DNA from 3 places in the Arthrobacter sp. UYEF36 genome. Region 2 is predicted to be linked to each of the others. Evidence: riboswitches for the same ligand, from Rfam matches in the RefSeq annotation. Region 2 holds a riboswitch; each other region holds the start of a gene.
The links. A riboswitch is a leader RNA that binds a small molecule or an ion and turns the genes downstream of it on or off. The one in region 2 is predicted to bind cyclic di-AMP.

Region 1: it holds a riboswitch for cyclic di-AMP, as region 2 does, so the genes downstream of both, ABIB29_RS10440 (aggregation-promoting factor C-terminal-like domain-containing protein) here and ABIB29_RS10065 (NlpC/P60 family protein) in region 2, are expected to answer to the same signal.
Region 3: it holds a riboswitch for cyclic di-AMP, as region 2 does, so the genes downstream of both, ABIB29_RS05980 (NlpC/P60 family protein) here and ABIB29_RS10065 (NlpC/P60 family protein) in region 2, are expected to answer to the same signal.

The regions. Positions count from the first base shown of each region.
Region 1 covers NZ_JBEPOX010000006.1:20,871-30,458, forward strand. The annotation lists gene ABIB29_RS10415 (SixA phosphatase family protein) at 1-324, opposite strand, end outside; gene ABIB29_RS10420 (dodecin family protein) at 380-583, opposite strand; gene ABIB29_RS10425 (winged helix-turn-helix domain-containing protein) at 711-1,574, opposite strand; gene ABIB29_RS10430 (response regulator transcription factor) at 2,200-2,940, shown strand; gene ABIB29_RS10435 (sensor histidine kinase) at 2,944-4,536, shown strand; cyclic di-AMP (ydaO/yuaA leader) riboswitch at 4,689-4,846, shown strand; gene ABIB29_RS10440 (aggregation-promoting factor C-terminal-like domain-containing protein) at 4,848-5,618, shown strand; gene ABIB29_RS10445 (VOC family protein) at 5,654-6,031, opposite strand; gene upp (uracil phosphoribosyltransferase) at 6,129-6,764, opposite strand; gene ABIB29_RS10455 (phosphatase PAP2 family protein) at 6,777-7,619, opposite strand; gene ABIB29_RS10460 (nucleoside deaminase) at 7,691-8,194, shown strand; gene ABIB29_RS10465 (DNA glycosylase AlkZ-like family protein) at 8,239-9,495, opposite strand; gene ABIB29_RS10470 (glycosyltransferase family 4 protein) at 9,500-9,588, opposite strand, start outside.
Region 2 covers NZ_JBEPOX010000005.1:205,344-214,931, forward strand. The annotation lists gene fdhD (formate dehydrogenase accessory sulfurtransferase FdhD) at 1-279, opposite strand, end outside; gene ABIB29_RS10045 (molybdopterin-binding protein) at 356-1,765, opposite strand; gene ABIB29_RS10050 (DUF6457 domain-containing protein) at 1,762-2,049, opposite strand; gene ABIB29_RS10055 (NTP transferase domain-containing protein) at 2,033-2,758, opposite strand; gene ABIB29_RS10060 (HNH endonuclease) at 2,817-3,317, opposite strand; gene ABIB29_RS10065 (NlpC/P60 family protein) at 3,538-4,329, opposite strand; cyclic di-AMP (ydaO/yuaA leader) riboswitch at 4,639-4,808, opposite strand; gene ABIB29_RS10070 (M23 family metallopeptidase) at 4,946-5,767, opposite strand; cyclic di-AMP (ydaO/yuaA leader) riboswitch at 5,772-5,980, opposite strand; gene ABIB29_RS10075 (iron-dependent transcriptional repressor DtxR) at 6,150-6,845, opposite strand; gene serC (phosphoserine transaminase) at 7,112-8,239, shown strand; gene ABIB29_RS10085 (MFS transporter) at 8,284-9,588, opposite strand, start outside.
Region 3 covers NZ_JBEPOX010000002.1:423,506-433,093, reverse strand. The annotation lists gene ABIB29_RS06020 (glucosaminidase domain-containing protein) at 1-606, opposite strand, end outside; gene ABIB29_RS06015 (hypothetical protein) at 625-1,929, opposite strand; gene ABIB29_RS06010 (hypothetical protein) at 1,957-2,679, opposite strand; gene ABIB29_RS06005 (hypothetical protein) at 2,719-3,969, opposite strand; gene ABIB29_RS06000 (hypothetical protein) at 3,959-6,205, opposite strand; gene ABIB29_RS05995 (hypothetical protein) at 6,666-6,815, opposite strand; gene ABIB29_RS05990 (AfsR/SARP family transcriptional regulator) at 6,852-7,361, shown strand; gene ABIB29_RS05985 (hypothetical protein) at 7,358-7,627, opposite strand; cyclic di-AMP (ydaO/yuaA leader) riboswitch at 7,831-8,001, shown strand; gene ABIB29_RS05980 (NlpC/P60 family protein) at 8,006-8,764, shown strand; gene ABIB29_RS05975 (dihydrofolate reductase family protein) at 8,822-9,409, opposite strand.

The DNA.
Region 1 (9,588 bases), on a different contig from region 2:
GGTGGTGACGGTATCCGGGACGTGGTTGATCACTGTCAGCATCCGCTTCGCCGAAGCCGCGTAGAGCCCGTCCTCGAGTTTCGGCGTCGGGGCTTTGTCGCCGAGTTCACTGCACACCCAGGTGCACGTCTGCCGTGTGCGCAGGGCGCTGGAGCAGAGGATGAAATCGGGGACCACGCCATGCTTCACCAGCCATTTTCCGGCCTGCGGGGCATCGCGGTGGCCACGCTCTTCGAGCGGCCGGTCGTGATCCGCGACGCCGCCGGGCCAGTCGGATTTGGCATGCCGCATGATCACCAGCCGTTTGATGTGATGCGCGCTCATGGACCAATCCTAATGCGGCGGCTGATCCACGAGCACGCATCCCACCAGCGGCCGTTCAGTCGTCCAGGACGAAGGTCACTTCCAGCACCACGTGCCAGGCCACGACTGCGCCGTCGCTGATTTCAACCTTCTGTTCCTTCACCCACGCCCCCGTGACATTGCGCAGGGTCTTGTTCGCCCGGTCGATGCCCTCTTTGATGGCGGCATCAAACGAGGTCTTGGAGTTCGCACTCAGGGTAGTAATCCGTGCAACAGACATGCCTTCCTCCCAATAGTCGGTCCAACGCTCAAACCCTACGCCGCACCCCCGGAACACAACAGAGCCCACGGAAAACGCAAAAGCGCCCGCCCCGGGTGAGGGACGGACGCTTTGCGTGGATCAGCAGCTAGATCGAGTATTCCGGGGCGGCCCAGACCACAACTTCGGGGTGCTCGTAGAATCGGTAGCCCTGGCCGCGAACCGTACGCACGGTGTTCGCGAGGCGCCCGAGCTTGGAGCGCAGGCGGCGGATGTGCACGTCGATGGTCCGCTCGTTGGGAACCTCTTCGGCATTGCGCCACAGGCCCTCGAGCAGCTCATCGCGGCCCACGGTGCGGGTGCCGTTCTCGACGAGGTAGTTGAGGAGTTCGAACTCCTTGAACGTAAGGTTCAGGGATTCGCCGTCAAGCGCCACCTCGCGGCGGGCAAGGTCGATCAGCACACCGGAAGGGCGCGGTTCCTGCGGCTGCTGCAGGCGGGCGGTCTCGGCGCGCTGCCGGGCGCCCACGGTGGGGTCACCGAAGGTGGAACGGACCACGTCCAGCGCGGAGCCCGGGGCGCTGGCCGGGGCGACGGCGACGGCAGCGTAGCTTTCGGCGCCGGAGACGAGCGACTGGGCGTAGGCCCGGATTTCCTGGGCAAGCTTGGCAATGGACGTGCCGGCCGCCGCGGCGGTTTCCTCGTCGATCCCCATGTAGAGGACGAAACCGCGGGCCACGTTGTCGTTTGGCACCGGACGGATGGGGCTGCCGTCGCCCGGAGCAATTACAGGAGTCGGGGCCGTGACGGGCGCCGGCGGAACAGCGCGGAGCTGTCCGTAGGAGTTGGGATTATACCCCTGCGGGGCAAAGCCCGGGGCGGGGAAGCTGTTACCGGATCCGGCAGGGGCGAATGATGCCCGGCCGCCGAAGCCCTGGCGGATACCGGAGGCCTGGCCGGCCTTGCTGGCGTTACGGACGGAGATGTGGACGTATCCGGATGCAACTGACATGGATTGCTTACCTCAATGTGAATGGCCGTCATCGCGGCTCGAATGCTACTTTTCCCCGCAATGAAAACTGGGGAGGGCGCCCGACGCTGGGCTGGGGGCGAATGCCTAGAAACCTTTGGGGTGTAAAAGTTAGGCGTGCATTCGACAACAGTGCTTCTCGGTACCAGCGGGTGTGCTGATCCAAAAAACTGCGGCTGCAGGTGCTGTTGAGTTCTTGTTCACAATTGAAGTGTGCAACGTAACAATGAGAACTTGCAAGTAACAATGGACGCAGAAGTCCACGATATGAGACAAAACATGGAATTGTAGTGCAGATCACAATTCTGCCCCCTTGTTAAAATAACAACCGTTCTGATTAGCAGGTGCCCTCTTGGCCCAATCCACCGAAGATAATTCGCGCCACCCTCCGTTGCGTCCAGAATTATTCACTGTGAGCCGGAACGGTCAAACCGTTCGTCTACTTAGCATTGGATGTCCAGCGTTCCACAGAGTGGTCACCCCGGAGCGACGAAAAAAGCGACCCGCCGGCCGGTCGCTGGGATGTCCAGCTCGCTAGGCTGGGATTCACAGGCGCCGCACAGGATCCCCAAAGCAGCACCTAACCGGCAGATCGGAGAGTTGTCCCATGGCCACTTCGCACTCCATGACCAATAACCTCCCCCAGCTCACCCATCCGGATGGGTCCCCCATCCGTGCCCTGGTCGTGGACGATGAACCCAGTCTCTCCGAGCTCATGAGCATGGGGCTGCGGATGGCGGGATGGTCCGTTGCTGTCGCCGCCGACGGCCCCGAAGCCGTGAAGCTTGCCAAAGAATTCCGCCCCGACGTGCTAGTGCTCGACGTGATGCTTCCCGGCTTCGACGGCGTTGAACTGCTGGGCAGGATCCGCGCCTTCGCACCGGAGGTACCCGCCTTGTTCCTGACGGCCAAGGACGCCGTCCAGGACCGCATCACCGGGCTGGCTGCGGGCGGGGATGACTACGTGACCAAGCCGTTCAGCATGGAAGAAGTGCTGCTGCGTCTGCACCGGCTGGTCCAGCGTTCCGGAGTGGCGGCGATGGATACCGCCGAACTCGCCGTCGGGGACCTCGTCCTGAACATCGACACGAGGGAGGTCCGGCGCGCGGGCGAGGAACTGCACCTCACGGCCACCCAGTTCGAGCTGCTGCGCTACCTCATGGAGAACCCGAAGCGGGTCGTCAGCAAGGCCCAGATCCTGGACCGGGTCTGGGACTATGACTTCGGCGGGCAGGCCAACATCGTGGAGCTTTACATCTCCTACCTGCGCAAGAAGGTCGACGCCAGCCGCCCACCCATGATCCACACGGTGCGCGGCGCCGGCTACGTCCTGAAACCGGCGGACTGATCCATGCCTGAGCCCTCCGCCGGGATCCGCCCCGCCGGGTTCAACTGGCGCAACCCGGCCACCTGGCACCTGCGCACCCGGCTTGTCCTCGTCGCCATGGCCCTGCTCGTGGCGATCTGCGGGGCCGTTGGAATCGTCAGCTACGCCTCGATGGACTTCTTCCTGACCAAGCAGCTCGACGCCCAGCTGCAGCAGGCAGCGGTCCGTGCCCGCGAGTCTGGCCGCTCCGGCCGCTCCGATCCCCTCGAGGCGCGGGGCCTGCCCATCGGCACCCTGAACGCGAGAATCCATGATGATTCGGTCCGCCGCGCCGGTTTCCTCTCCGAGGATGCCACCCGGGAATCCCTCACCGACGAGGACGACGAGATCCTCCTGGAGCTCACGCCGTGGCTCGAACCGGTGGACCGGACCCTGTCCGCCGGCGCCTACCGGCTGGTTGCCGCCGAGGCGGGCGGGGACGTAATCGTGACCGGCCTGCCGCTCGCAGAGAAGCAGAACACGCTGGCCACCATGGTGTGGACCATGGTGCTCGTGTCCGCCGGCGGACTCGTGGTCATCGGCCTGGCCGGGACGGCGCTGATCCGCCGGACCATGAAGCCGCTCGATCAGCTCTCCCAAGTCGCGACCCAGGTCTCCCGGCTGCCGCTCGACGCCGGAGAGGTGGGACTTGCCGTGCGGGTGCCGGCGTCCGCAGCGCATCCGGGAACCGAGGTGGGCAGTGTGGGCCACGCACTGAACATGATGCTGGAAAATGTCTCCAATGCCCTCGAAGCCCGGCAGAAGAGCGAGATGAAGGTCCGCCAGTTTGTCGCGGATGCCTCGCATGAGTTGCGCACCCCCTTGACCGCCATCCGCGGCTATACCGAGCTGATGCGGATGACCGAGCATTTCACCCCGGACGGCCAGAAGTCCCTGGCCCGGGTGCAGAGCCAGTCCGAGCGTATGACCACCCTGGTGGAGGACCTGCTCCTGCTCGCCCGGCTGGATGAGGGCCAGCCGCTCAGGCTCAGCGAGGTGGACCTCACCCAGTTGGCCATCGAGACGGTCAGCGATGAGAAGGTCATGGCCCCGGACCGGGTCTGGCATCTGGAACTCCCCGAAGAGCCTGTGGTGATCCGCGGTGACGCGACCCAGCTGCATCAGGTGCTGGCGAACCTGCTCTCCAACGCGCGCAAGCACACCGGCCCCGGCACGACGGTGGTGACCGGCGTGAAGCGATCCCCGGACGGATATGCCGTGGTGACCGTGACGGACAACGGCCCCGGGATCGCCCCCGAGTTTGTGGACCGCGTCTTTGCACGCTTCACGCGCGCGGACGCGTCCCGCAAGAATCCTGTTTCCGTCACGACGCCGGCAGCCGGCAAAGGTTCCCTCCCGCGGCGTCCGCTGCACCCGCCGCGGTCGCCCGAGGCAGCTGCCGCGGTCGCCACCACCACGGCCCCCGGCACAAGCGCTTCCGCCGAGGGAACCAGCGGGCTGGGATTGTCGATCGTGCAGTCGATTGTCGCGGCCCATGGCGGGACTGTCGGTGTGGTCTCGAGGCCCGGCCGGACCGAGTTCACCGTCCGGCTGCCGGAGGCTCCACCCGCCGGGTGAGGACCCTCCGTCGCCGGTCAACGCGCAAGCCGCCCCGCCGCCGTCGGAATTCCTGTTACCGAAATGTGACATAGCCGGACGACTCCTGTACGGTTTTTAGGGTGCGGTCACCACTAGGCCGCATATCCGGATGCACGCCAAGCTCTGCCGCCTCCCGGATCCCGCTGGACCAGGCAGAGGCGGGGGACCCAGAGTTCCCGGGCATTTCTGCACATCGCACCCCTGGGGTGAAGCCGACACGTGAGTTTCCGTGCGGCCGGGTGACCTCACCCGAACCCGACAGCTAACTCCGCAGGCGTTGAGAGGCACTCATGACTGAATCCAAGGTACAAACGCGCCCTGACGGCGCCGCACCGACGACGGGCTCCCAGCAGTCGCGCCACCGCGCCGAACCGGCCAAGCCCGCTTCAGCCCTGGCCCGGTTTGCCCACAACGCCGGCTCGGCCGGCCGCCGGGCGGCCGTTGTTGTTACCGCCTGCGCGGTGCTCGTGGGGGCCGGCGCCGCCGGCCAGGCGTCCGAGACGGCCGCCCGCAACGCCGGCGCGGACAGTTCCACGCAGGCAGCCGCCACGGCGGATCCGCTGACACACCTTGATTTTGAACGTGTCCGGGTCGAGAACCAGGCCGTCCTCCCCACCGGCGACGCTGCAGCCCCGGCGGCCGAGGTGGCGCCGGCCGAAGCGCCGGCCCCGGCAGTCCCGGCCCCGGCACCCCCGGCTCCGGAACCCGCCCCGGCACCTGCCCCTGCGCCCGCACCCGCCCCCGTTGCGGTCAATGATCCGGCGGGCGCACAGGCGTACGCGGCCAGCCAGCTGGGCTCCTATGGCTGGGCACCGAGCCAGATGCAGTGCCTGATGAAGCTCTGGACCAAGGAATCGGACTGGGAGACCACTGCCACGAACCCGAGCAGCGGCGCCTACGGCGTGGTCCAGTCGCTGCCGGCCGAGAAGATGGCCAGCGCGGGCGCCGACTACCGGACGAACTACCGCACCCAGATCAACTGGGGACTGGAGTACGTCAAGGATCGCTACGGCTCACCGTGCGGCGCACTGAACTTCCACTACGCCAACAACTGGTACTAACCCCCTGGTCCAGCCAGACCAGCCAGACCAGCCGCTTAGCCGTTGGGACGGTTGGGGAGGTACTGCACCGCCCATCTGTTGCCGTCAGGGTCGGCGAAGTGGACAAAATGCCCCCAGTCCTGAACATCGACGTCACTGACGTCCACGCCGTTGTCCTTGAGCTGCTGGTGGGCCCCCTGGATGTCGCTGACCACGAGCTGAAGGCCGGGGGCGGTACCCGGCGGGGCGTCCGAGAGGCCCTCACCGATGGCGATCGAGCAGCCGGAGCCCGGCGGGGTCAGCTGGACGAATCGGATGCCTTCCATGGGCCGCTCGTCGAAGTCGGCCTTAAAGCCAACCTTGTTGACGTAGAAATCCTTCGCGCGGTCCACATCGGACACCGGAACAAAGACAAGTTCAAGTTTCCAGTCCATGGGGCTCAGGCCAGTACCGGGCGGTGTGTTCCGGGAGGTTAGGGCCCCCCTCGCGCGGGTCCGGCCGCGAGGGCAGGTCCGACGCCGGGTGGCTGGACTACCCGGCGACGCCGTAGAGGCGGTCGCCGGCGTCGCCCAGACCCGGCACGATGTAGGACTTCTCGTTGAGCTTCTCGTCGATAGAGGCGAGCACAATCGTCACGTTCGCGTCGGCGAGTTCTTCTTCGAGTTTTGCCAGGCCTTCCGGGGCGGCCAGCAGGCAGATGCAGGTGACGTCGGAAGCGCCGCGCTTGAAGAGGAACTTGATGGCCTCGCGCAGCGTGCCGCCGGTGGCGAGCATGGGGTCCAGGACGAAGATCTGACGGTCGGTGAGGTCTTCGGGGAGACGCTCTGCGTAGGTGATGATGTCAAGGGTCTCTTCATCGCGGGCCATGCCCAGGAATCCGACCTCCGCCGTGGGGACCAGCTTGGTCATGCCCTCGAGCATGCCGAGTCCGGCCCGGAGGATGGGGACCACCAACGGGGTGGGCTTGGTGAAAGCGGTGCCGATGGTGGTGCTGACCGGCGTCTCGATGGTCACCGGTTCGGTGCGGACGTCGCGGGTGGCCTCGTACGCCAGCAGCGTGACGAGTTCCTCGGTGAGCTGGCGGAAGACCGGGGACGGGGTGTTCTTGTCCCGCAGAACGGTGAGCTTATGGGCGACCAGCGGGTGGTCCACAACGAGAGTGCGCATGGGTCAAAACTATCACCCGGCGGCCGGGGGCCCGCCCGTCGGACCGCGGGCCCCGACGTCGTCCTTTTCCTCCGGAGCGCTGGTCCCGGCGGCACCGTCGCGCAGGTGGACCTCGTTGTCAAAAGTCGGCGCAGGCCCGGCATGTTCCCGGTGCCGCACGACGTGGAAGAGCCGGTGGGCCAGGATCACGATTCCCACCCAGGCCAGCCCCAGGACCCAGCCGATGATCACATCGGTCATCCAGTGGTGGCCCAGATAGACCCTGGACATGCCCATCGCGAAGATGAAGAGCGTGCCCGCCGCAATAAGCGCGACCCGGGCGAGGGTCCGTGTGATCTGCAGGCACGCGAGGTACACCACCAGTCCAATCACCACCGTGGTGTTGAGTGTGTGGCCGCTCGGGAACGACGGCGAGCTTTCGTACGGCGGGACGGCGTCGGCGTGGTCCGGGCGGGTCCGGCCGATCAGTTTCTTGCCCATGGCCGTCGCGGTCACGGAGATGGCGGCGGCACCCCCGATCAGGATCAGTGGCCGCCAGGTCCGGCTGGCCCAGATGAGCCACACGGTGAGAATACTGCCGAGGATGGGCATCCCGATCCCGCCACCGATGTTGGTGAAACCCGTCACGAACGCATCAAGTCCGGGGCTGCGGAGCTGTTCCATGAACCCCAGGGTGGGCTTGTCCAGGTTGGCCAGGCCGGCGTCGTCCACGACGTCGTCGTAGACCTCGGCGCTCAACAGCGCCAAGGCGACGACGACGACGCCGCCGATCAGCATCGTGATCCACAGGGCGGCGTAGGGCACCACCCATTTGCCCCAGCGCTTCGTCAACCAAGTCTCTGTCCCGGTGTTCACGGTCTCTCCCGAATGTTTTCGCTGGCAGCCGGGCTGCCCAGCTTGCTTAGTATCGAAACTATCATTGACTAATGACTTCCCCCGAGCCCCGCCATGCCGAGTGGATGGGCCTTGCCCTCACCGAGGCGCGGGCCGCGCTGGCCACGGCGGACGTGCCGATCGGCGCCGTCGTCATCGGCCCCGACGGCACCGTGCTCGGCAGCGGGCGCAACGAACGGGAGGCCCTCGGGGACCCGACAGCGCACGCGGAGATGGTCGCCATCCGCGGGGCTGCGGCGCGGCTGCAGGAACTCAGCGCCCGGGACGGGAGCGCCGGTGACGGGTGGCGGCTGGCGGACTGCACCCTGGTGGTGACGCTGGAGCCGTGCGCCATGTGTGCCGGGGCGGTGGTGCTGGCCCGGATTCCACGGGTGGTGTTCGGCGCTTGGGACGAGAAGGCCGGGGCCGCCGGCTCGGTCTTCGATATTCTCCGCGAGCGCCGCCTTAACCACTGGGTGGAAGTGTACGGCGGGGTCAGGGAGCAGGAGTGCGCGGCGTTGCTGCAGGACTTCTTTGCAGGGCACCGCGGCACCTGAGTCACGCCCCTCCCCCACACCTGGGGCTCCCGGAGCTCCCGGAGCTAGCTGACGGCGGCGGAGCCTGTTGCGGCTGCCGCCAGGTTGTCGATCCGTTTCTGCCGGGTGGCCGGTGAGTCGAGGCTGAAGGCCCGGAAGTCGCCGAGGTCCTCGCGGATCCAGGCCTCAACTTCGGCGATCCGCCGGGTCACCGCGTTCGTGGGGGCACGGAACACCCAGGGCACGATTTGTTCCTTGCCGGGATCGTACTGCCACAGCCCGATGATCCGTCCCCGGTCGACGATGGGATGGTCCGGGAGGTCCGCCTGCAGCGCCAGCGAACCCAGGGTGTTCGCGTGCTGGTCCTCCTCGGCCAGCAGTTCGGCGGCATTGCGCCGCAAGAGTGCGAGGGAGTCCGTTCCGGCGAGCAGTTGGATCTGCTCGTCGTCCGGTTCCTGGAAGTCGGAGAGTTGGTCGACGTCGTCGGGCAACATCCAGAGCCTCTCCCCGGCGGCCGTGGGAACCTCCACCGCGCCGACCGCGGCCAGCGCCGCCTTGCTCTGGGCCACCGTGAAATCGGTGAACCACTGGGACTGTTTGAAGGTGGCCCCTCCGGTCCAGCCCAGGTAGCGGCGGACCAGTTCGGTGCGCCCCTGGTCGTCGTCGAGCGGGCTGGGCGGCAGGTTCCACAGTTCGTAGGCGTAGCGCTGCTGGTCGAGGCGGCCGTTGGCCGGGACCCGGCGGATGCGCCCCTGGGACTGCAGGATGCCGAGGGCCGTGGGCAGGGTGGTGGTGGCGCCCTTCCGTCTGCCTTCCTCACCGAGGTTCCGCACGGATTCGCCGAGTTCCTCCTTGAGCTGCCGCGGGTCCATCGGGACGGCGGCTTCGGCGAGCGTGTGCAGCACCTGCTCTTCCAGCAGGGTGATTTCGCCGCGGTCCACGCCGATCCTGCCGACCACCTTGACGGTCGCCTCCGCGGCGTCGCGGCCGAGCGTCAGTGCCCAGGCGAAGTCGTCCCGGCCCAGCACGTAGGTGCAGCCGCGCGCCGTCGGGAGTTCAAGGATCCGGTGCGCCAGGACGTCGGCGTCCACTTGTTCGCGGCGGATGCCGGCCCGGGCGAAGAGCGTCAGGTAGGGGTTGGCGCCGCCCACGGAGCGCGCCCAGCCCGCCCGGGCGAACACCTGCTCCGCGCTGCAGCCGGCCAGCGATCCGTCCAGGCCCTGTTTGTGCCAGGCCCAGGCGCGGAGCAGCTCTGGGGTGAGGGTCCGGGCGGGCGGCGCGTTCGCCGTCCGGGGCTGCGTGGTCAGGGGCTGGGGCGTCATGGGGTCATTGTCCCCCAGCTCGCACGGCAGGGGAATCTTCCGCGGACGGCTCGTCCTGCTCTACACCGGGTGGAGCAGCCGGCGGCTGTGCGG
Region 2 (9,588 bases):
CTGGACGCCGTCCTCGTCTTCCCCGGCGCAGAAGCGCAGCGAGACGAGCTGCTCGGGACTCCAGATCACGCCTTCGGAGACGAGGAACCCCGCCACGAGGTCAAAGTCGTTCCCCGGCGTCCGCATGGTGACCGAGAAGGACAGGCTGCCGATCCGGATCTCCAGCGGCTCCTCGACGGCGAGCACGTCCTCCCTGTGCCGGACCGGGAATTCGAGGGCCTGGGGCGATCCGTCCAGGACATATTTGTGCACCTTGCGGCGCTGCGTGACGCGGCCCATCAGGTACTCCTAACCAACATAGCTCCATCATGGCAAGCACTGGGCCGGGTAGCCAGCGCGGGTTCGGGACCGGGCGTCAGCCCAGCAGTTCACTCCAGTCCACAGGCCCGCCGGAACCGGCAGGCTTACGGGCGGGCCGTTTGGGGGCGGGCTTGTCTTTCGGCACCGCCAGTTCCGGAAGGGGCCTGCCCCAGGGCAGGGCGAAGGCCGGGACGGTTTCCCCGAGCTGCACGCCATGCGGCGGGACCACCAGGACGCCGTCGGCCGCGGCCAGCCCGCGCATCATGCCCGGGCCGGTGTGCTGCGCCGGAGACGCCATGCCGTAGACGAGCCGGAAGGGCATCAGCCGGGTCCGGCCGGGGTCAGGGTCAATCATGGAGCCGCAGGGCACCTCGGTGACGGCCGGCAGGGGCTGGTGCCCCAGCGCCGCCAGAAGCGGGCCGCCGATGGTTGACAGTGCCATCATGGCCGCGAGCGGGTTGCCCGGCAGCCCGATGATGAACCTGCCGTCCGGCAGGTCGGCCAGCACGGCAGGATGGCCGGGCCGCATGGCGATGCCGTCGATCAGCAACCGGCCGCCGAGTTCGGCCACGGAACGCCGCAGGTGGTCGGTGCCGGACCGGCCGGTGCCACCCGTGGTGATGACGACGTCGGCGGGCAACGGTTCGGCGCCGGGGCGCGCGGGAGGCTGCGGCACGGCAGCTGCCCCGGCTTCCGCCCCCGGGTCGGTGTCCTCGAGCGCGGTGAGCCATTCAGCGTAGCTGTCGCCGATTTTCGTTTCGCCGGCGCAGATCCCGCCGAGCATTTCCACGACGCCGGCGAGCTGGGGGCCGAAGGTGTCGCGCACCTCCCCCGGCCGGGGGATCCCGGCAGTGATGACTTCCGAGCCGGTGAACACCAGCCGGACCACGGCTTTGCCCAGGACCGGAAGGGTGTCGTGGCCGGCGAGGGCCGCGAGGGCAAGGTGGGCGGGGTTGAGCACGGTGCCGCCCTTGATCAGCACCTCGCCGGCGGCGGCTTCCTCCGCGGCTTTCCTGATGTGCTCGCCGTTCCGCGGCTCGCCGGGCTTCGCGCCGCCGCCGAGCTGCAGGACCGGCAGCCCGTCCTCGTCGGCGGCGATGGTGCCGCTTTCGCTCCGCAGCACGGCCTTCGCCCCGGGCGGAATCAGCCCGCCGGTGACGATCGGGCTCCCCTGGTGCGGAGCCAGCCGCTGGCCGGGTTCCGCGAGGATCCACGGTCCGCTGCCGTTGACAGCCCAGCCATCCATGGCGGACGAGGCGTAGTGCGGCATGTCCACGAGCGCTTCCGCGTCGGCGGCGAGTTTCCGGCCCAGCCCGTCGCGAAGGAGCACGGGGGCGGCGGGGATGGGGGTCGCGCAGTCGAAGGCGAGCTGCCGGGCTTCCTGCCAGGTGTGCGCCAGGTGCCGATGGGGCGCAGGCTCATCCTCCGTGGCAGCTGCACTGCCGTGAGGGGGTTCAGGTGTCATGCCCCGGAGGCTTCGCTGGCTGCGTAGTCCTTGGCCAGTTTGCGGGCAACACCCATCGCGGCCTGCATCGAGACGGCATCCGTGGCCTGGCCGGAGCCCGAGGCCAGGCCCGCCGCAAAGCCGGCAATAAACGTGGTCAAAGGCGCGGCCGGGCGCACCACGGAGTGCGCCGCCACCCCGGCCAGGGCCAGGACTTCGTTGACGTCAACCTCGACGTCTTCCAGTTCCAGCGCCTGAAGCAGGGCACGGCACCAGTCTTCGAGTGTTTCATCCTGGCTTTTCACCGTTTGCCTCCAAAGTCGAGTTCAGCCGGGGATCCCCGGGCCTTGTGCCTGGTCCATGGCTGTCGCGGTGATGGCCGTCGAAGCCCTGGCCGTCAGGCGGCCCGGTCACCCCTAACGCGGAGGCATCGTCCCAGGTATCCACGTCATCCGTGGACCCCCTGGGGACGCTGACTTCCCGCACCTCCAGCCTAGCAAGAAGGGCGAATACCGAGGCATTTTCGAGCGCGCCGCGCTGCCTGGCGTCGGCCACACTGTGTTGTAGCGCAGCCGTGCTATAAAGCCCGACCAGCGGTTGCCGGCGGCCATCAGCAGACACTGCCATCAGCCCGTCGCCCGGAGCGGCTTCCGCAGCGGCTGCCAGCAGCGTTCCGACGGCGGCGTCCGCCCGGGGCATGTCGACGGCGAGGACCAGGGTCAACGCTGCCGCGGCGGGGTGGCGGGGGTCACGGCTGCGGTGCCGGTCCAACGCGGAGAGTCCCGCGGCGAGGGCTGCGGCGGGGCCGGCAAAGGCTGGTTCCTCCCGGCAGCTCAGCACGCCCTCGGGCAGGGTTCCCGGATCAGGCCCGACAACGGCGACCGCGGCCGCGCCGCGCGCGGCCTGCAGGGCGCGCTCCAGGAGGGTGGCGCCGTCGTGCATCAGTCCGGTTTTGGGCACACCTCCCAGCCGGGACGACCGGCCCCCGGAAAGAATGACAGCGTCGAATTCCACCGGCCCAGCCTAACTGGCCATTGGTCCTGTCCTGGCGCAGCGGGCGGGCCGCGCCGTTTCAGGCAGCGGATTCCGGCAGGAGGAAAGGATCCCAGGCCGGTGTCGGCTTCTCGAGCTCCTTGATCTGCCAGGTCGTGCCCTTGGGCGGCGCGGGGCTGAAGCCGAGCTTCCACCCCATTTCCCCCGGGGTGTGGTCGCCTTTGGCGTTGTTGCACCGCAGGCAGGCAGCGACGAGGTTTTCCCAAGAATCCGCGCCGCCCCTGGATTTGGGCTGAACATGATCGATGGTGTGGGCGGCTTTGCCACAATAGGCGCAGCGGTGTGCATCCCGGCGGAGCACCCCGCGGCGGCTGACGGCCGTCACGGTGTTGTACCGGGGCCTGATGTAGCGATTCAGGAGAATCACCGACGGCCGGCCCAGGACGTCCTGCGGACCGACGACGGGATCGTCGCCTTCCGCCACGACACTGGCCTTTCCAGTCAGCACAAGGACGAGCGCCCGGCGGAAGGTCACAACCGCCAGCGGTTCATATCCAGCATTCAGAACGAGAGTGCGCATCCGCATACCTCTTCACGGCCGCACCCGCCAGGGGCACGAGGGCCGGCTGCCCTCTGCATGGTCGGGCTATGGATCGACAAAACAAGAGTAAACATGGAGATGCCAATTCACCGAATCTTTTTTGCCCGCCCCGCCCGTATCCGCTGAAGTTCACGTCTTGGCAACGCAAAGGACCCCCGCCGGATTGCGGGGGTCCTTGGTGTTGCTAGCTGTTGCTGTCTTAGCCGCCGACGCGGATGAAGACCGGGCCGGAGCCGACGTTGACGCTCTGCAGGGAGGTGGTTCCACCGTTCCAGCCGCCGTGGACGGCCTTGCCGCCGCCGACGTAAACAGCGATGTGGGCCAGACCCGATCCGCCGTTCTGGTAGTAGGCGAGGTCGCCCGGCTGTGCCTCGGCGGCGCTCACGGTGCGGCCGAGGGACAGGTAACCTGCCGGCCAGCCGTGGTAGTTGATGCCCGCAGCAGCCAGCGAGTTCGTGGCGAGGGCGGTGCAGTCCTGGCCGACGCCGAGCTGGGCGTAGGCGGCAGCGGCGATCGTGGCGCCCATGCCGCTGGCGACGGCCGGAGCCTTGGTGCTGGCAGCGGTGGTGGTGGCGGCCGTCGTGGCGGTGGCGCCGACCTTGGTGCTGGCGGTCCTGGCCGTGTTGCCGGCGTCGGCCGTGGAAGTCTCCTGGACCTTCACAACAGGCTTCGGGGCCTCAACGACGGGTGCCGGGGTGGTGGTGACGGCCGGCTTCTCGAAGGAGATCGCGATGGTCGAAGCAGCCGAGATGGTCGCGGGGGCGGCCGACTGGACTTCGAGGGTGGAAGCGGAGGTGGACTCGCGCTGAACGTTGGCCTCAGCAGCGTTGGCTGCGATTCCACTGGTCAGGACGAGGCCGGAGGCAGCAGCGATAACTGCGGCCTGGCGACCCATGCCACCGGCGTTGTCGCCGACGGTCTTGGCAATGACGGCCAGCGAGTTGGTCTTGGTGACCTCGGCGCGGTGCCGTGCGTTTGCACGAGTAGTCATTAAGTTCTCTCTTTCGTGATCCTGGGTCCGCGCTTTTTGGGCGCGGGCTGAGGACGCTCCGGCATCTTGGGGGTACGCCGGATCGCCCCGAAATGGGTTACTTAGCGAAGGGTGTACTGCGAAGACGCGCCAAAAGCGGGAACTGCTTGCAGGTGCATGGCCTGCGGGCCGGACTCAGCAGAGATTGAGTCGGCGGTGTGAGATCCGTTCCGGGCGCCGGCAAGGGCAGCACGGAGGTTGGATTTCAGCGGGCTCGTTAGAGCCGCGCAAGCGCGGTTAAGCGCAGCATTGTGGCGTGAAGACACGAAAGTAGCCTCTCCCAATGCCTGCGAGGTGAGCTGTCGGATTCGGATGGGAGTCACCCGGCCGCGCTGCTTCCTGGGAAGCTTTGCGACTTAACCCCAAGGCCTTCTTTCGAAGGCCAAAATTGGTTCCCCCGCCCCTGCCAGACGATGTAATGCGAACGGACCTTGAGCGGTGGCAGAGCTAGGCAATCCACTCAAGAGCGCCAACTTCGGAAAAGTTGGCGTAGGTCAAACGGTACAGCAGTTGGGGCTCAATGTCACATTCAGATCACGGCGTGTCACAAGAATGCGAGAGCGTCCCATCAGCTCGGTTAGAGCCAGCCGGTCGGATCGACGACTTCGCCGTTGATCATGACCTCAAAGTGAAGGTGGCAGCCCGTGGAGGCGCCGGTGGTGCCGCTCATCGCCACAACAGCGCCGCGGGTGACCTGCTGGCCCACCTTGACGCTGGCTGAGGACAAGTGGTTGTAAGTGGTCTCCAGGCCGTTGCCGTGGTCGATCACCACGCGGTTTCCGCCGCCGTGGGGATGCCATCCGGTGAAGGTCACGGTGCCGCTGGCGGCCGCAAGGACCGCGGTGCCGCACTGTACGGAATAGTCCTGGCCGCGGTGGAACTCCCCGGAGCCGCCAGTAATGGGGCTGACGCGGTAGCCGAAGGGCGACGAGGAATTCATTTGAACCAGGGGCGCCCCGAGGCTGCCGGAGGAGGCGGCGCGGGTAATGGAACCAGCGGACTGGGCGCTCAGCAGCTGCTTGAGCTTGCCGTCCGGGTCACCCTGGGTGGTGACGGCGGTGCGGTTGAAGTCAATTTTGGCCTCGGCGGCGGTGACATCCGGCTGGACCGCGGCAGAGACGGATCCGGCGGAGGTCCCGGCGTCGGTGGCCAGGACGGGACCCGTGGCGGGGACGGTGACGGTAAGGACCAGTCCCGTGGCAGCCAGTGCAATGCCGGCCTTTTGGCCGACGCCGCTGGCCGCGGCGAAGTCAGTCACCTGGCGGAACGGGCTGCGGCGGCCCCGGCGCTCATCACGGTGTGCGTCGCGTGGGCGCTCTGCCGTGACGGCGACGGCCGGACGCGGCTCCGGCGCGGGACCGTGCGCACGACGGCGGCCCCTGGTGGTCTGGATGGTCAAGAACGGTTCCTCTCTGGAGAGCCTGCGAAGTTAGCTGTCGGATTCGGGTCAGAGAGATCAAAGACCCGGTCCGCCGTGGCAAGCATCCAGGCACAGAGGCATCAAGGAACTTCCCTGCTGGAGAGTGCTTGCCGCTGACGGACTTCACCCCAAGGCTGTCGAACAGCCGGAAGTGGTTCCCCCGCCCCTGCCAGAAGGTGGTTCTGCGTCTGATCCGCTGGCAGAGCTCGGCTCGGATCAGATAACGCTTTGGTATCGGTACTAGTGATCCACTATAGGGGATTAAGCCGTGCAGTAATAAATCCGTTACCGACCTGTGCACAACTCATGGGTGGTCCCACGAGTTGCCGGTGAGCTGTAGTCAGTTGCCGGTGAGCTGTAGTTAACCGACGGTAACAAAGACGTGGGCGGCCACCTCGGGCGGGAGCTCCAGGGCCCCTTCGATGTCCGGCACGCGCACGGAGATGTACTCCCCCACCCGTTCCAGCGCCACCAAAGCGCCGGGCCGGATGCCGCCCTCATCAAGCTGGACGAGCAGTTCAGGTTCCACCTGGATGGGCTCGGCCAGCCGGTTGATTCTGACCCTGGAATCCGGCCCGTAGCCGGCCATGGCCTCAAGCAGGTTCACAACGCCGTCGGCGTAGGGCTGGGAAGGCAGGCCACCCAGCTCCGCGAGGCCCGGAATCGGGTTGCCGTAGGGCGAAACAGTGGGATGGTTGAGGAGTTCGAAGATCCGCCGCTCCACCCGCTCACTCATGACGTGTTCCCAGCGGCAGGCTTCCTCATGGACGTAAGCCCAATCAAGTCCGATCACGTCAGCCAGCAGCCGCTCGGCCAGACGGTGCTTGCGCATGACTTCGATGGCACGTTTCCGGCCGGTTTCCGTCAGCTCCAGGTGGCGGTCGCCGGACACAACCACCAGCCCGTCGCGTTCCATCCGGCCGATGGTCTGGGAAACGGTGGGGCCGGAGTGGCGCAGCCGTTCGGCGATGCGGGCGCGGAGGGCGACAATGTTTTCTTCTTCAAGTTCCAGAATGGTCCGAAGATACATCTCGGTTGTATCGATCAGATCCGTCATTCAGCTCAGCTCCTCGAGCGCCGTCCTTGCGTGTTTCCCACCGTACCGCGTGCTGCAGGCGCCCTGGTGGGGTCCGCCGTACGTTCGCAGGCCAGCTTAGCCTATTTTGAATTACTCCGGATAATCTCAGTGACCGGACTATGACGGGCTTTTTTGCCTCCCCCGCCGGGCAGTCAGGCAGAATGAAACGCAAGGCTACGCTGCAGCCACGCTGCCGGGCCATCTCCCGAGCCACACTTTTGTACCAGCCGAAAATTGGAGCCACTGTGAGCGACACCAGCATCACGATTCCCGCAAATCTCCTGCCCAAGGACGGCCGGTTCGGCGCCGGACCATCCAAGGTCCGACCGGAGCAGATGGAAGCCCTCGCCGCGGCGTCGCAGCTGCTGGGAACATCCCACCGCCAGGCACCGGTCAAGAACCTCGTCGGGTCGGTCCGGAACGGGCTCAGCCAGTTCTTCCGGGCCCCTGAGGGCTATGAGGTCATCCTGGGCGTCGGCGGGTCGACGGCGTTCTGGGATATTGCCAGCTTCGGCCTGGTGGAAAACAAGGCCCAGCACCTGTCCTTTGGCGAGTTTGGCTCGAAGTTCGCCTCCGCCACCAACAAGGCACCGTTCCTTGCTGACTCCAGCATTATCAAGTCCGAACCGGGCACCCGCCCGGCGGCCAAGGCCGAGGCCGGCGTCGATGTTTACGCCTGGCCGCAGAATGAGACGTCCACCGGTGTGGCCGCTCCGGTCCAGCGTGTGGCCGGCGCCGATGCAGGATCGCTCGTCCTGGTTGACGCCACGTCTGCTGCCGGCGGGCTGGATGTCGACGTCGCTGAGGCGGACGTCTACTATTTCGCCCCGCAGAAGAACTTCGCGTCCGACGGCGGCCTGTGGCTCGGGCTGTTCTCCCCCGCCGCGCTGGAACGCGCGGCGCGGATCAAGGCGGGCGGCCGCTGGATTCCGGACTTCCTGGACCTCCAGACGGCGATTGACAACTCGCGGCTGAACCAGACATACAACACGCCGGCCCTGGCCACCTTGGTCACCCTCGACGCCCAGGTGCAGTGGCTCAACGCGAACGGCGGACTGGACTTCGCCTCGGCACGGACCGCGGATTCAGCCGGCCGCATCTACCGCTGGGCCGAGGCTTCGGAATACGCCACCCCGTTCGTGACGAAGCCTGAGGACCGCTCCAACGTCATCGCGACGATCGACTTCGACGACTCCATTGACGCCGCGGCAATCGCGAAGGTGCTCCGGGCCAACGGCATCGTGGACACCGAGCCGTACCGCAAGCTGGGCCGCAACCAGCTCCGCATCGCGACCTTCGTGGCGATCGAACCGGACGATGTGTCCGCGCTGCTGGAGTGCATCGACTTCGTCGTGGGCGAACTGAAGAAGTAGCTGCCCACGCAACGGCGGCGCTCCAGCGTCAGCGTTCCTCCGCTTCAGCGTTCGGCGGCGTCGTCAGGGTCCTGAACCCGGGCGGCGCCGTCGGCGTCGGGGCCGGTTGCGCTCCCCGGGGCGGCGGACACCACCCGGAAATGGCGCAGACCGCGGGCGCGCCGGTCGAACCGGATCCGCAGTTGCCTGGCCCGGACAATCCACACCAGACCGATCAGGGCCGCTATCAGGCCGGAGGCCGCCGCGACGCTCAGGGACCAGCGGGGACCGGCGACGTTGGCGACCCACCCCACGAACGGGGCCCCGATGGGCGTGCCGCCCATAAAGATCGCCATATAGAGCGCCATCACCCGGCCGCGCATCACTGGGTCCGTGGTGGTCTGCACGTAGCCGTTGGCGCTCGTCATCATGGTGATGGCGAAGAGCCCCACCGGGACCAACGCGACTCCGAACCAGAAGTAGCTGGGGGCGAGCGCCGCGATGCCGGAGGTGACGCCGAAAGCTCCGGCCGCTCCGAATATGATCCGCAGCCTGGGCTTCTTGCGGCCTGCGGACAGCAGGGCACCGGCGACGGAACCGATGGCCATGATGGAATTCATCAGCCCGAACGCGCCGGCATCAAGGCCGAACTCCGTGCCGACCATGGCCGCGATGAACAGCACAAAGTTCAGTCCCAGGGTCCCAACGATAAAGACGGCGACCAGTACCACCACAATGTCCGGCCGGAACTGCACATAGCGCAGTCCCTCGCGGATCCTGCCCTTGCCGGCCGCGGCCCTGGGCAGCCGGCGCAGCGAGGCGGTGGGAATTTTCCACAGGCTCAGCAGCAGCGCCACGAAGGTCAGGGTGTTGATCAGGAAGACCCAGCCGGGGCCGACGGCGACCGTGAGGATGCCGGCCACCGCGGGCCCAATCATCCGCGCCACATTGAAGGAGGCGCTGTTAAGTGCCACCGCGTTGGGCAGGTAATCGTCGCGGACCAGTTCGGAGACGAAGGTCTGCCGCACCGGGGCATCGAGGGCCGAGACAACACCCAGCAGCAGCGCGAAACCGTAGACATGCCAGAGTTGCGCGGCCCCGGAAACCACCAGGATGCCTAGCCCTGCACTCAGCACCGCCATCGCGGACTGGGTCAGGACCAGGAGCTGTTTCCGGTTGAAACGGTCGGCCAGCAGCCCGGCCACGGGGGCGAGGAAGAGCTGGGGTCCGAGCTGCAGGGCCATTGTGATGCCCATGGCGCTGGCATCGTGATCGGTCAAGTGGTCAAAGACCAGCCAGTCCTGGGCTGTGCGCTGCATCCAGGTCCCGATGTTGGAGATCATCGCCCCGATGAACCAGATCCGGTAGTT
Region 3 (9,588 bases), on a different contig from region 2:
CACGGCCAGCGTGGGGCGGATGCTGCCGGGCGTCGAGGGATTGCCGGGATCGGCGAAATCCAGTCCGCTGGCAGGCTCCTTGTCCCGGAGGAGGCTCATCCTGTCCCGGCGGCCGGAATAGCCGTGGAAGTGGACCACAATGTCCACCGTCCCGGTGCGTGGCATGCTGTTCCACTTCAGCACCAGATCCGGGGCAGTTCCCCGGTGGGGGCGCAGCAGGGGCAGCCGGTCCACCACGAGCCGGCCCGCCCCGATGTCCCCGCCCGCGGCCTCCTCGCGGCTCTCGCGCTCGCCGGCGACGGCCTCTTCGGCGGCAGGCGATTCAAGCTGAGCCAGGTCTGCCTGCACCTGCCACGTCAGGTTTTCCTGTTCCTCCTCCGACTCGTTCCATGTCAGGGCGCTGTAGGCGTCCTCCGCCACGTGGTCCGCCTGCCCGGCGTCGCGTTGCGCCGGTCCGCCGGCCAGGGCCTCGTCCATTGCCTCAGCGGGTGCCGGACCGTCGGTGAAGGAGAAGACATCCTCCTTCACCGGCCAGTTGGGCTGTTCACGTTCGGTCTCCCCGTCACCGTTCAGCGAGAAGACCTGGGTAGCCGTGTAGTCCTCCATGACATCTTCCTTACCGTGTTAGACCCGGGTCGATTTGCCGTTGGGCGAGGGCGCCGAGAAGACCGGTGCGGCCGCCGTCGGAGTCGGTTCCGGGAGGCGAAGCGGCTGGGTGGGCCGCTTGGAGTCAGGGCTGACCGAGACCACCGTTGGATCCTTGATCCGGGTGCCGGTGGCCGACTGCCACAGGTCGATAACCCGGATCATGGCGTCCGCAACGACGGGGTTCGGGACCAGATTGGAGTGATAGAGCATTTCCGCAGCCGTTTCCGAACTGAACGCCCCGTTTTCGATGAACCACATGAGCGGGGACAACAGCCCGGCGAGTTCAAACAGTTCCCGGGACTCCCGCGGCGGGGTGATCCCCACGCGGGCCCCGATCGCGGCCAGGCGGTCCGCGGCATTGCCGCTGGCCCCGGCCTCAGCCTTAAGGTCCATGACCACGCTGGTGTCGTATTCCACCGTGAGATGGAACCAGCTGAGCATCGTGACGTAGGCGTACTCCTCCTGGGCCAGCATGCCGCCGCGGCGCCGCATCGTAAGCATTTCCGCGATCGACTGGCAGAGATAGGCGATGTAGCTCCGATCCGTCGCGTTCGGCCCGCCCTGGTTCCGGTCATTCAGGATGCCCTGCCAGACCTGGCGGAGCAGCTCTTCAAAAAGGTCGAAGAAGCGGGTGTTCGAGCCGGCGCCGACGTCGCGTTTCCACGGCTGGCCCTCCAGCGGGGCGCCCAGCGGCGGATGGGACAAGTCCCGCCCAAACATGCGCCAGTACGCGTTGCGCCGGTTGACCCGGGCGTCCGGCCGAAGCTGGCTGGAGACTCCAAGGATGTGGAAGGCCGGTGGATCCCGGAAGAAGAGTTCCTCGGTGTGCCTCGCCCAGAGCAGCGTGGGAACGGTGGGAGGAGCCAGCGTTTCCCCAACCTTGTAGCGGCGCACTACCTCGCCGAGAATCTCGACGATGCCGGTGTTTTCCAGCAGGAAGGCGTAGATGAGGTGGTCCCACGGCAGCGGTGTTGTGGTGCCCAGCGGATTGGGCCCTAGGTAGGCCGGCGGGATGACGGTTCCGGTGCTGATGCCGGCGGGCAGCGAGGTCAGCAGCCCGGGTGGCATCTTCAGGCCATCCACCACAGCCTGGTTTCCGACGATGGTGCTTGGGAGCGTGGGTGGAGCGGGAAGATACCTGACCAGACCGTTGACGGCGAAGGCTTCTTCAAGCCACCGGCTCAGCTGGATGGGATTGTGGGCAAACACCACTTCCGGACTGGGAGTGGCGGCGGTTGTCAGCGTGGGGTCAACGACCAGTCGGGCGAGCGTGCGGAACATTGTGGGGCCTCCAAAGTTTTCTGGTATTCAGCGCCGAAATGGAATGCCCAGCGCAATAGGAGTTGCTTGGCCGTCGAGTAGCTCGACGTACTGCACCTGGTCGGAATCGAGGCCGAGATAGCCATTGCTGACATCGTCAGCGGGCACCTGGTCCCTGGGGCCTTCGAGGAACTTGACCACCACGGTTTCGGTACCTTCAGGCAACGGCGCCACGAACTTAAGCAGGTACGGCGACGCGGACTTGGACTCCCCGGCGCCGAGGATCTCAGGCGACGGGATAAGGGTGTTTTCACGCTGCGAGCCGATTCTTTTCCGGCTGCCCAGGACGCTGGAGAGGGCATTGAACTGCAACGCCAGCAGCAACTGCTCTGGATCTGCATCGATCACACGGGGTCCGCGGCGGTCCCGTTTCCTCGGCTCGGCCTTCCGTTCGATTTCCTGGCGCAGCGCCTCGTCGGAGGCCTGCCGCGAGCTTCGCTCGGCGAGCAACTCCTGCACCAGGGCTATGTCCGTCTCCTTCAGCCGCAGCTGCTGGGCCAGCAGCGCATTTTGCTCGTTGAGGACCTGCCTGATCGATCCCGCCATTTCCATACTGAAGTCGCGGGCGGCCTCCCGGATCGCCTGGGCTGTGGCCTCCTGGCCCGGTGCGTTCCGGGCGGAGGCTTTTGCGGGGCCCCTGGCCGTGACTTTGGCCTCTGCCGGTTTTGCCTGCTCCGGTGAACCCGCCGCACCGGTGTCTTTCTGGTCCATTTCGATGTCACTTTCCTTCCGGTGTTGCACTCAGGGGTCTCAGGCGGCGACGGCGGCCGTGCCGCCCATGCGTCGGAGCCAAAGTTCGACGACGTCGTCGTCGGTTCGCTTGGCGTTGCCGTTCAGCACCGACAAGGCAAGGACGCGCATGGCCTCCAGCCGGGCGAGGTAGCTGGAGGTGTAGAGGGAGGCTCCGGCCCGCTCGGCCAGCCGGGCCAGTTCTGCCGGGGCCACGCTCAGGGGATCGGCGAACGCCGTGATCGGCACACCGCCGAAGGCCCGCATCGGCGTGCGGGTGCAGGCATCGGCCAGGGCAGGCAGCTGGGCCAGGCTCGCCCGGCCGATTTCCTGTACCTCGCGGGTGGCAAATTCCAGCGGATGGCGGTTGATCCAGGTCCGGGCCAGTTCGTCCCAGGGGCCGGGGCCGAACCAGGACCGGCAGAGGCCCGCGTTGAAGAGCACCCGGACCCAGCCAAAGGGATGGGGGTCGCCAAACGGCATCCGGTACACCTTCCGGGTGGTGCCGTCCACCACTGTGGCCAGTGCCGGCAGCGGTGCGTAGCCGAGCAGGACGAACGCGTAGACGTCGGCGGCCACCTCGCTGGCCCAGCTCCGCCAGCTCTCGGCTGCGATGACGGATACCGGCGCGAGGCGGCGGTAGAGCACAGATCCCAATTCCTCGGTCCAGCCGGTCAAGTGGGCCACCTGGTGTCCCGTTTCGTGGACCAGCGAGGTGGGCCGCCACAGGTTGTGCCGGGTGATCTTGATCGCGGCCACGGGGGACAGCGAGGAATCCCAGAGCCGGGCGCCGGAGCGCAGGATGGAGGCGCCGATGCCTTTGTCCAAGTAGGTGAGGACCGGGGGAGTGGGGATCCCCAGAGGACGCAGGACCCGGTCCATGCTGTCCACTGCGATCGCGTCGAGGCCCCGCAGCACGGCTCCGATCCGGTCATTGGTGCGGGTATTGACCGCGTCTCCGTAGAAGTCCAGCACCGTTTCCACCTGTTCGTAGCGCCGGCGCAGTTTCAGCAGTCCGGTGCGGACCGCGCTGAGCTCGCCGGCCGTGCGGGCGGCAGCCAGGGCCGCGCTCAGGTGGTCAGCCTCCGCCACCACCGAGGTGGAAACGGACCGAAGGCTTGAACGGACGCTGAGTCCCAGATAGCTTTCCAGCGACAGCCAGGCCGCGGGTGCGGCCAGCACCTCCAGGTCTGTCAGGGCGATGCTGGCCCGGCGCCAGTGGCGGACTTCTGTGCCGAGCGCCGTCTTCTCTGCCGCGAAATCATTGGCCACTGTACTTCCACCCCGAATGCACGCTGACCTCGGGCAGCTGGACTTCGCCGCCCAGTTTTTCCTTGGTGAGCTCGGAAAACGTGATCGAGATGGTCACCCCGCCCGGCGGCTCGGCCACCGCCGCCGCGAGCTGCGCGGCGCGCTGGGTAAGAAACTTGGACAACGACGACGCCACCGCCTTCATCAGGCGATCCACCGGAGCTGCTGCCTCGGCAACGTCCTTGACCAGCCCGTGCCGCACCATCCGCGCCGTCAGGACCGCGGGCAGCTTCGTTGCATAGACCCGGTGCAGGGCGCTGAGCACGGACGGCAGGTCCCGCCGGGCGGCCGGTGACGACGGCTGGAGCATGGCCAGCATCTGCTGGGCCTGCCGTTCCGAAAGCCTCAGCTGGACCCGCAGCCGCCGTCGGGAGGGCTCCAGGAGCACCAGGAGCCGCCGGGCCAGCCGCTGCTTGGCCCTGCCACGGGCCAGGGCGGCCGACCGGATCCGGAAGTAGCGCCGGCCAATCCTGGGCCGCTGCCTGCCGATGGCCGGAGCCGGCCCGGACCGCCGGCCGAGGGCCGGCTCGCCAAGGAGCAGTCCCGCGACCTCCGGGGTGAGCAGCTGGAACTCCGCGGCGTCCGCCGTTTCGGCCTCGTCCGGGGCTTCATCCTGGGTCAGGTGGCCGAACTGGGTACCCGGGATGGCCTCAAAGAGGTCCACCTCCGCTTCCAGCGGCCAGCGGCGGACACCCCGGTCGAGGAGATGGCCTTCGAGGGTGCCGCCGTCGGACCAGGTGATGGCCCTGGCGGCCTGGCGGCTGATCCGTACTGGGAGCACCCGGGTGTATTTGCGGTAACGGTACCGGGGCCGTGCCGACCGGGGCATCAGCAGCCAGACCCCGCCTTCGCCGGCGGTTTCCCGCTCCGGGAGGTCGTGGTGCAGGATCTTGTCCGGCAGGTAGGCGGCAGCCGATTCCACGAAGGCCTCCTGGATAGCGGCCGCGAGCTGCAACTGGTCCTCGAAGACCTCCTCGGGCAGTTCCATCAGCCTCAGGATGGTGCCCTCCACCGTGGACGCCACCGCCTCACCGGACAGCAGACGCTCCGACTCAGCCTCGGTCTCGAAGCCGAAAACCCTCAGGCCAAGGTCGGCGACCGGCGTCGCAATCAGCTTGGCGGGGCCGGCACCGATCAGCCCCTTGGTGAGGCCCGCAATAATGCCCGCCACGAACTTGACCACCCGCTGCCGGCCGATGATCGATATACCCAGCTTGATCAGGGGCTGCACGGCCATAACAGCGGGCAGGAACTGTTCGATTTCAGCTTCCGGGCTGCTGCCGTCGGGCAGTTCCGCGAGCCGCTCGGCGAACCTGGCGCGGGCCGCGTCCAGGGCGGCGACAGCATCCGCGGACTCATATTCGCGCGGCTCGAAGAAACTCTCGCCGAGTTCCTCCTCGGCTTCGGGAGCGTACAGCAGAGACGCGACTTCGAGTTCAAAAACCTCCGCGAGCCCTTCAGCGGAGGCGTGATCCTCGGCTTCGGCCTCGGCGACTCCCAGTTTGGCGGCCAATTTGCGGGCGAAGGGCCTGACACTGGCCGGCAGCCGGTTCATGGCGGAACTGATGACACGCCTGAGCAGGGGCCTGACCAGGCCTTTGAGCTTGTTCAGCAGAAGACCAATGGGAAGAACCTTGCCGACTGCCGCGATACCCTTCTTGACCAGCCCGACGGCGCCGCGCGCCAGCTTCTTCCCGGCCCGGATAATGCCGCCGATGAATCCCTCATAGCCGGATAGCCCGTACTGGGACTCGTTGCTGGCGGCCTCCAGGAGCTGTTCAAACTCCTGGGCCGGCAGCCCGTAGACATCGGCCGCCACGAGACGTTCAGCGAAACCGTCCATGGCGCGTTCGGTCTCCGAAGCGATCGGCTCCACCCAGTCCTCCAGCGAGGCGCGGGTATCCGCTTCGGCCGGAAGCGAGGACCAGTTCCGCTGATCCGCCAACTGGCGGGCCGCAGCGTCGTTGATGAGCTGGTCCAGGGCATCCACAAAATCTTCGTCTTCGAGTTCCGTATAGAACGCCGCGGCCTCTTCGACCTCCGGGGCAAAGGCCTCCGTCATGAACCTGGCCGGGAAGGGCGTGTTCAAGACCGCCTCCGGGGCGGCGGCCTGGGCAAAAGCTGGGGTCGCGGGAGGCTCGGCCAATGACAGGCCAGAGAACAGAGTCTCGCCGGTGAAGCCGGACTGTGCGTCCATGACACCCTCCTTACGGGATATTGTTTTCAGCTTCGGGGACTTCTGTGTTTTCCACCGTCAATCTTCTGTCTCCATTCCCGTTACGGGCTCATCTTCAAGCTCGGTAATAAGTGCTTCGAGCAACATAACGAGTTCGACAGTCCCGGAAACCACCCATTCCCGCCGGCTGCCGTTTGCGGTGCGTACCCGAATAAACACCCCTTGTGGGTTCCGCCAGAGGCGCAGTAATATCACGGAACAATCGGCTCTCATGGCGGAAATGATCCGCCCAAGTTCCTTCCTAGACGTCAACGCTGCGTAGCAATGTTGCCGATCGCCGCGTATGCCGTGGCCGTTTCCTGAATCTTTCCGCGTCATATCTCCGTGGGGTAATAAAATGACGTCTGCAGTAAGTCAAAGTTCCGTCGCAGATTCGGAATCGGAGGGTCAACCGGGCCTGCTCCTCTTGAACGGTTTTTCCCTATTCCTCGCGCATAAAGAGCTTCAGCTGCCCATTCATGCCCAGCGCGTCCTGGCTTTTCTCGCAATTGCCCGCCAGGACGGTGTGAAATGCTCCCGGCAGGCGGTTATAGCTAAATTGTGGGCGGATTCCAGCGCGGATCATGGCCACGGAAGCCTCCGCACTGCGCTGTGGAGAATCCGTTCGGTGCACGGGTCCCTCATTTCGGCGGGTCGAAGCGAACTGGCGCTCGGCGACGGCGTGGTGACGGATCTCCAGTTGTGCCGGGCGCAGGCCGCCAGGCTGCTGGCACCCGGCGGGGAGTTGTTGGTCGAAGACACCAACAGTTCGCCGCTCACCGGGGACCTGTTGCCGGAGTGGGATGAAGACTGGCTTCTGATAGAGCGGGAACGCCTTCGCCAGGTGCAGTTGCACGCACTGGAGGCGCTGGCGGTCCGGCTGCGAACCCTGGGCCGCTATCCGGAAGGGATCGATGCGGCGCTGCGGGCCAAGGCCATCGAGCCGCTCCGTGAATCCGTGCACGCCGTCCTTATCGACATCTGCCTCGATGAGGGCAATGTCGCTGCCGCCCACGAGTACCTTCGGCAATACAGTTCGTTGCTGTGGACCGAGCTGGGATTACGGCCGTCGCCGAGGCTGCTGGAGCGGGTCCGTGGCGTGTCCCGGGTCCCCGCCAGTGAGACGGATCGGGCCTAGCGTCCCGGCCGGCGCTCCACCACGGCAAAGGCCTTTTCGTCGAAGAATTCCCAATCCGTGATCACCATAAAGCCCAGGGCGTCCACGCGGTCGTTCAGGACGTGCACGTCGAAGCCGCCGTCACGGGGCTCAGCGTCCCAGGTGGACACGTGGACCTCCCCGTTGTCCAGCACCAGCAGTTCGGTGTTGACAGTGAAGTCCTCCGGCGGCTGACTGCTCAGCTGGCAGATGGCGACACAGTGCCTGATGAGGTCGGGACTGTCCATTTTTGGGCCTCCGCTTCGGGGGAACGGTGATGGCATCATCCTATGCCTGCGGCCGGGGTCCGGCGGGGCGGGCCGCACACCGGTCGCCGCAGCCCGCCACGATGCCGATGTGACACTCCGTAATCATTCCGTTACCGTTGTTAGGTGCCTGTTGTTTCCGAGACGGGCTCTCCCCAGCCGATTGCCTAACTCTGCCGCGGCCTGGGGATAACTCGCAGCAACGTCCGGCAGAGACGGGGAAACCAATTTTGACCCGCTGTTCTCCAGGGGTCTTGGGGTGAAGCCGCACGGCCCGGCATGATCGGGCCAGCGTGCGGCCGGGTGCCTCCCATCCGAATCCGACAGCTCACCTCGCAGGCATTGGGAGAGGCTCCTTTAATGACTTTTAGCAATACCCGTGCGCCCAAACGCGCCGATCTTCGCAGCAAAAGCCGCGCCGCCGCTACCATCGGCCGCCAGGCCGCAGTTCTCGTGGCCGCTTCCGGAATGGTGCTCAGCGGCGCCATGGCCGCGAATGCAGCCGATGCACCGACCGAGCGAGACTCCGCGCCGGCGTCGTCCGTTGACGTCCAGGGCCTGGTCTCCGCGCCGGTCATGGCGGACTCCGCCGTCCAGATCACGTTCGAGCGCCCGGCCGTTGAGACTGCCCCGGCTCCTGTGGTCGAGGCACCCAAGCCCGTAGCCGCTCCGAAGGCCCCGGCAGCTGCTGCCCCGGCTGCTGCGGCTCCGGCAGCACCCGCTCCGGCCCCCGCTGCCGCCGCCAAGGCGACGGTCAAGGTCCAGGCAGCACCCGCCCCCGCCGCTGCCCCGGCAGCCGGCGGAGTCAACGCCACCCTGCTGGCCGTCGCGTACGGCCAGATCGGCATCACGCAGGACTGCACCGCCGTGGTGGAGAAGGCCCTGAACGCTGCCGGCATCGCGGTCGGTGACATCGGCCCGACGGCGTTCATGAAGTACGGCAAGGTCGTCGCTGATCCCCAGCCCGGCGACATCATCGTCCAGTCCGGCCACGTCGCCATCTACGCCGGCAACGGCCAGGCCATCAGCGGCGGCATGAACGGCGTCAACGCCACCATGACGCACCCGCTGTCCTGGCTGACCGCCACCGGTCCCGTGACGTTCGTCCGCGCCGGCTAGCAGCACCGCACACAGCACGTCGAAGGCCGGTCGATCGGTTGCCTTGGGGGCAGTTGATCACCGGCCTTCAGCGTGCCCGGCGTCCGGCTCCGGTGCATACCTCAGCAACACCACACCGTTGCCGAACGCACGGCTCTCCAGCAGCCGCAGCGGCGTCACAACGTCCGTCTCCTGGAAGAGGGGCGTGCCCCGTCCGATCAGGACCGGGTGCACATACACCCGATACTCGTCGATCAGCCCGAGCCGCCTGAAAGACGCGGACAGATTGGCGCCGCCCAGCGCCAGATCACCGCCGGGCCCTTCCTTAAGCCTCGCAACATCCTCGGCGGCGACCTCGCGGACCACCTCGGTATTCCACCCGGCCGACGCCAGGGTCCTGGAGTGGACGATCTTCGGCATGTCCCGCCAGATGCCCGCGAAGTCGGCCTCTGTGGGAGTGCTTGAGGGGTCCTGGTCAGCCGTCGGCCAGTAGTCGGCCATCAGCTCGTAGGTGACACGGCCGTCCAGGAAAGCGCCCATGGTCCGGAGCTCATCGTTGAAGTGGCGGTGCAGCTCATCATCGACCCGGTGCCAGCTCAGGTCCCGCTCCGGACCCTCGATGAATCCGTCCAGGGACACCTGCATCATCAGGATGACCTTGCGCATCACGGGCTCCTTCACCAAACTGACGGCCGGGGTTTCCAGCGTACGCCGCACCCCGCAGCTGCGGCAGGGCCCGACGCCGGGCGGCAGCTTCTTGCCGTTCCGGAGGGCGCCCCGCCTGCGAACCCGTCAGAATAATCCTGACCGGCAGCATCTTGCCGAATGTGGCGGCGTCCGCCACG